Regions from separate parts of the Ignatzschineria sp. 22MB058224 genome, predicted to be linked through region 1. Evidence: riboswitches for the same ligand, from Rfam matches in the RefSeq annotation. Region 1 holds a riboswitch; the other holds the start of a gene.
The links. Region 1 has a riboswitch for thiamine pyrophosphate ahead of ACPF7B_RS06765 (thiamine phosphate synthase). Riboswitches for the same ligand answer to the same signal wherever they lie in the genome.
Positions count from the first base shown of each region.

Region 2: linked by a shared signal. The riboswitch ahead of thiB (thiamine ABC transporter substrate binding subunit) and the one ahead of ACPF7B_RS06765 (thiamine phosphate synthase) in region 1 are both predicted to bind thiamine pyrophosphate.

Region 1 covers NZ_CP187366.1:1,535,410-1,538,521, forward strand. Annotated here, with positions in the region: gene ACPF7B_RS06755 (thiazole synthase) at 1-724, opposite strand, end outside; gene thiS (sulfur carrier protein ThiS) at 725-934, opposite strand; gene ACPF7B_RS06765 (thiamine phosphate synthase) at 960-1,589, opposite strand; TPP riboswitch at 1,664-1,772, opposite strand; gene ACPF7B_RS06770 (sugar dehydrogenase complex small subunit) at 1,955-2,467, shown strand; gene ACPF7B_RS06775 (GMC family oxidoreductase) at 2,492-3,112, shown strand, end outside.
Region 2 covers NZ_CP187366.1:2,049,365-2,052,476, forward strand. Annotated here, with positions in the region: gene thiP (thiamine/thiamine pyrophosphate ABC transporter permease ThiP) at 1-161, opposite strand, end outside; gene thiB (thiamine ABC transporter substrate binding subunit) at 218-1,273, opposite strand; TPP riboswitch at 1,321-1,445, opposite strand; gene ACPF7B_RS09025 (hypothetical protein) at 1,447-1,653, opposite strand; gene ACPF7B_RS09030 (hypothetical protein) at 1,777-1,920, opposite strand; gene rsmD (16S rRNA (guanine(966)-N(2))-methyltransferase RsmD) at 2,157-2,756, opposite strand; gene ACPF7B_RS09040 (lysophospholipid acyltransferase family protein) at 2,756-3,112, opposite strand, start outside.

The DNA.
Region 1 (3,112 bases):
GTTTCATTGGCATTCGTTTGGCTTCATACCCTAAACGCCCTGCTTCTACGGCAAGTCTCATCGCTCTACTCATTTTGATTGGATCTTCACTATAAGCGACTGCACTATTCATTAATACACCATCTGCACCGAGCTCCATCGCATAAGCAACATCCTTGGGGCTTCCTAATCCCGCATCAACAATCACCGGCACAGTTGCTTGCTCGATAATATATTGTAGATTCACAGGATTCATAATTCCCAATCCACTTCCAATCGGCGAAGCCCCCGGCATAATGGCATGACACCCCATCTCTTGCAGTCGTCTTGCTAAAACAACATCATCAGAGGTATAAACTAAAACAGTCATTCCTTCTGCTAATAACATTTCAGTCGCTTTCAACGTTTCAATTGGATCGGGAAGCAATGTCTTTTTACAACCAATCACTTCAACCTTTATCATGTCACAAAGTCCCGATGCATAGGCAAGTTTAGCTGTCCTTACTGCTTCTTCTGCGGTATAAGCGCCAGCAGTATTTGGCAATAATTTATACTTTGAGAGATCAAGCGACTCTAACAAATCTGGCTGCTTGTCATCAAAAATATTCATACGGCGAACTGCAAATGTTAAGACTTCTGTCCCACTCTCTTCCACAGCCCCTTTTTGCTCTTCAAAATTACGATATTTGCCTGTTCCTAAAAATAGACGTGAATTAAACGCAAAATTTCCAATATTTAAAGTCATTTAACCTCCTCCCACAAAATGTACAATTTCAAATTGATCACCCTCGCAAACGGATATCTGCGAATAATCTTCTTTTTTCACCACTTCTCGATTACGCTCAACAATAAAAAAACGACGTTTATCGAGTTTTAAAAATTCGATTAGCTGATGGACTGTTCCAATGGAATCATTAACTATTAGCTCATCACCATTAATAATAATTTTTTTCAAAATATCCTCACTTACAAGCCTAAAACTAGGGGGAGCTCACCATTTTTCGAATATAACGCGCCCGCTCCTGCGCTAAAGATGGATCTAAACGATGACCGACGAGGGGGAAAAAGGCAGACATTATCGCTAACCCCGATACAATAGATGAAACTTTTAACGCTGTTTCTGCATTCATTCCGCCAATTGCAATTAATCGTCCTCTTTTTTCTTTAGCAATACGATATGCTTCCTCCAGACGCTCTATTCCTAATGCGGGATAACTCTTTTCACCCGTTGGAAAAATATGACCTAAATAGAGATAATCATACATAGCGATATTACGTTCAACAGCGCTTACCGAATGTATTGAACGACCAAATTTCATGTCTGGAAATGCCGATTGTAACAGTGCTAAAGAGAGGCTTTTCTCAGTCAGATGTGTTCGAGGTATTTTAAAAGCATGCGCAATATCCGCACGATCATTCACAATTAATTTATCTTTATCAATACCCTGATCTATCATTCCTTCAATTAAACGAGCAAGAGATTTTGCTGAACGTGACTTTTCACGCAATTGGATAAAATCGACAAATGGTAAAATCGCGATAATTGTCTCAATCAGATTCTCATCAGAAATCGCAGATAGGTTAGGAGTGACAGCATGTAACAACACCATATTTACTCAATTCTCCATTGCAGAGAAAAGGGTAATAGAACCATGAAAGTTGCTTCAGCACATTAGAAAAACTCTCCTGTCATTCACCGCTTTCCTCCGCTAGTATTAACTAGATCAGGTTATAAGAGTCCCGAAGTTTCACTTCAATCTCAGCTGTTAACAACAGCACCTCTAGGGGAATATTAATTTCATCAAAGTATAGAAGATCTCCCTAATTAGAGCAACTCTCTTTTCAAGAGTGCTTGATATCTCAGTCACTAAAAATACCTAAATTTACCAAATATTGACAAATGTCAATATTTCTATTGCTAATGTGTAGTGTCAAAGATTTTTTATTTTATCAATTAAACGGAGACTTATAGAATATGGATAAGTATATTCCTAGCGATCCTTCCCGTCGGAAATTTCTGATTGGAAGTTGCGCTATATCAGCATTTATGTTGATGAGCCCCTATACCTTTGCGGCAAACTTTACTGAACAAAATGATGAGGTGAAGTTAGCTAGATTCCTCACAAATAAACAGCTTGATCCTCTACTTGTTGAAAGAGCCTTTGATGCCCTTGCGAAAGTAAATAGTAACTTTCAAGCAGAAGCAAAAGAGCTTTTAACATTTATCAATAATGGTCAGTATTCAAATATCGATACGCTAAAAAATAATCCTATCTTTAAAGAGAAATATCAAAATACGGCAAAAGATATTATTGCCGTATTCTATCTCGGCTACGCTGGTACTCCTCTCCCTCAACGTGCGCATGATGGTGTTCAATTTGTAACTTATACCGAAATTGAAACCTACAAGCTCACTCAGAAATATACCCCAATCCCTGGTTATTCTCGATGGACAACCAATTATTGGGCAACTCTTCCAAAAGCGTAATAGATTTCAATAGAGGACAAAATAATGAGTACAAAAACATATGATGCTGATGTTATCGTCATCGGCTCCGGAGCAGTCGGATCAAATGTCGCCAACGAGCTCGCAATGAAAGGAAAGTCAGTTATTTTATTAGAAGCAGGACCTAGTGTTCCGCGTTGGAAATTATTGGAAAACTTTAAGAACTCCGGCCGTCACTATGACCGTAATAATGCTTATCCCAATAATCCTTGGGCACCAACGAGTAACCAAGAAGGATATTTAGAGAATGAAGGTTCATTTAAAATGATGCCGGGAATGCTCAAACTTGTTGGCGGAACAACTGCTCACTGGGGGGGAGCTACATGGCGTTATACCCCAAGTGACTTTAAAATAAAATCACTCTACGGTGTCGGTCGCGATTGGCCAATGACCTATGAAGATTTAGAACCATATTATGTACGTGCAGAATATGCTATTGGCGTTGCAGGTAATGATGCAGAGGATCAATCAGGTGTCAATCCTGGAAAAGCCTTCCCTCCACGCTCAAAACCATATCCAATTGAGCCTGAAGCAGATATTTATATGACAAAAAAGATCAAAGAAGCTCTTCAGCCCGCAGGTATTGCTGTAATTCATGAGCCAACTGTCCGTATCCCTAAATCATAC
Region 2 (3,112 bases), 510 kb from region 1:
TAGAAGGTAAAGCCGATAATATGCCACAGATAGCGATCCCCAAAAATCTTCGCAAGAGAGATTGAAGGGGAGAAGCACCAGAGCGCCCCAAAGGCAAGAAGCGCCACAGTCACGAGGATCGTTGAGGCGATCAAGCCGGGGATCAATTGCCGATTAATCATAGAGAGGAATCATAAAAGTTATCACGAATAGTCATCACGGATAGTCATTACAATTTCTATCGACTTACGGCAAATTGCCACAGTTTGATCCAATTTTGGCGCTCTTTCGCCACCTCTTCTGCACCAAAGAGTAGCGCTTTTGCCGGCAATGGTAATGCTTTATAGACCGGAGGAAGCGGGATATCGATCACAGGATACATCCAGTTGGTGGTCGGTAAAGTCTCCTGAAATTCTGGCGTTAACATAAATTGGAGAAATTGATCGGCAAGTTCGGGATGGGGGCTTGCTTTCAATTTTGCCGCCACCTCAATCTGTAGATAGTGTCCTTCATCAAAGAGTGCGGCTGCGTAGTTATCATCATTATCATAGAGCATCTGATAGCCCGGCGATGCGGTATAGCTTAAGACAAAATCGCTCTCACCTTTCAGGAAGAGCCCGTATGATTCGCTCCAACCTTTGGTTACCGTGACGGTCTTTTTCGCCATCTTTTGCCATGCAGATTCAGTCTCCTGACCGTAGATCTTCTCCATCCAGAGAAGAAGGCCTAATCCCGGCGTACTTGTGCGCGGATCTTGGTAGATGATGCTCCACTTGTTTTCAGGATCTAGGAGCTCATCCATATTTGTTGGGGGATTATCGATCTTTCGTTTATCGTAGATAAAGGCAAAGTAGCCATAATCGTAGGGGATAAAGGTTTTGTTCTCCCATTCGATCGGTAATTTCAACATTGATTGATCAATATTCGCCGGCGTAAAGAGATCAGTCTCTTCTGCGGCGGCAATCAGGTTATTATCGAGTCCGAGGATCAGATCCGCCTTACTCTTTTTCCCCTCCATGCGCAGACGATTGAGAAGCGAAACGCCATCGCCGAGAGAGACTAGTTTTAATTCACAATCGCACGTTTTTTCAAAGCGCTCTTTAATCAGCGGCCCCGGACCCCATTCGGCGACGAAGGAATCGTAGGTATAGACGGTCAATGTCGGTTTTTCAGCAAAAGCCAGCGTCGTTAAGCTCGACAATAATAGCGATGCCACCAACAAAGTTCGGTGAAGTGGTTTACGAAAAGAGTGGGAAAGGCGCTTAAGGGGGGAAGAAAGGGTTCGATTTATCATAACGGCTCCTGTGTAAGTGTGTCACAGGATTTGAGGAAGAGCCCGCAGGCATCTCGATTCTCAAATCCCTCCGCCGGTATTGTCCGGATCAGGTTCGACGGGTGAAATCTCAGCTCTCCTTGAGCGATCAAACTCGACCGGCTCTCAAGTAACAGCACCCCGTTGAGATAGAGCTATTGTAGAAGCTTTGATAACTTCTGTAAACAGAGCAAGATTTTAAGTAAAAAGCCCATGTCGGGACCTTTTCGAGGTCCGGTATCAATAATGCCCATATTACCGGCGCGTAACTTCTGGAAGAATGCGATAGTAAGATCCGGCACCGCATCAGCCCACTTTATTTCAGTATGATTAATCGTTAAGGTAGCGATACTTGCCGGCATGCACCTTTTGGATGTACGCAGTAGTAATCTCCGGCAACTCAACAGCCTCTTTTGTCTCAATGAATCATTTTGATGATTCTTAAGAGAGTTTGTTGAGCGGCGGGAGCCAACCATTTTGTTCTTTTAACCGGTGCATGCCCGCAGTTTGGCGCTTTCAGCGCCGAGGAGAAAGAGATCTATGCAAAATAGATCAGTCGGTAATTGAGGATTGCCCATTGCCGGCATGAGATCTGTGAAAGCGTGCAGAGGTGATTTCCGGCAACTCATTAACCTTTGTTGTTTCAACAAATAAGAAGGTTTATATAGAAGGGCGGGAACTTACCAACTCAATTTTTTTACTGGTGCATGCCCGCAGTTTGGCATCGATAATGCCTATTTACCGGCGCGTAACTTTTGGAAGAGTGCGATAGTAAGATCCGGCAATTCATCAGCTTTTTTGTTTCGATTAACCATTTGAAGCATTTTTACGATTATATGCACATTGTAGGTTATCGATTCCGATCTTAAACTTCCCTATAAAGAAATAATTTACTCTCTTTGGTTTTCATTTCTCGGCTTAGCGCTAGGGGGGCGAGCGCTTTTTCGAGATCGAAGGTGGCTTTGACCGGCATCTCTAGGGAGAGAGAGGTTAAGTTTGAGAGAATGGGATTTCCCGCTAAAATCTCTAAAAGTGGAGTATAGAGATCATGGAAAAAAGGGGGGTCGAGGAAGAGATGTTGCCGGGGATATTGGGGTAACTGCTCGAGAAGCGCTTGATGAAGGGGGCTTCCCGGCGTTAAGGCTTCTAAGGCACTTCCTTTGATTAGCTGATAGCGCTCTTCAGGCACTTTAAGTGTGCGGAGATTCTGCGTTAAAGTACGAAAGACATTGGCATCCTTTTCGATAAATATCGCTCGCTTAGTACCACGAGAGAGTGCCTCAATCCCTAAAGCACCGGTGCCGGCAAAGGCATCAATCACAATTGCACCGGGTGTAGCCATCTGTAACCAGTTAAAGAGCGTTTCGCGAACGCGTGAAGCGGTCGGGCGTAATCCATCGGTATCGATCACTTCAATCTTACGGGAGCGATATTCGCCCCCAATAATCTGTACCGAATGTCTCATTATTTCATCACCTCTGCCTCAGTCACCTTGGCAACTTCCCTCTCTTCCGCGCTTTGCATCTTAGCTGTTTCCACCATATTTTCTGTTTCTGCCGTTACGGCTTTCTCTCTCTTTGTCTCTTTGGGTTTGATCGGCGCCGTTAAAGCTTTGATCTCCGCTTCTGTCGGGATCTTTGAGACATTGAGCGAAGGGACAATATGGCCACGAATCCAGCTCTCTGTCTCTTTGGCAAGTTCTGAAGTCGTCCGTGATTCTGCTTCGATCGGTGCGCCAATCACAATGGTGATAATCCCCGGCTCTTTGAGAAAACGGCCTTTCGGTGCGGCAATCCCGGAGTTAATCGCCATCGGGAGAAT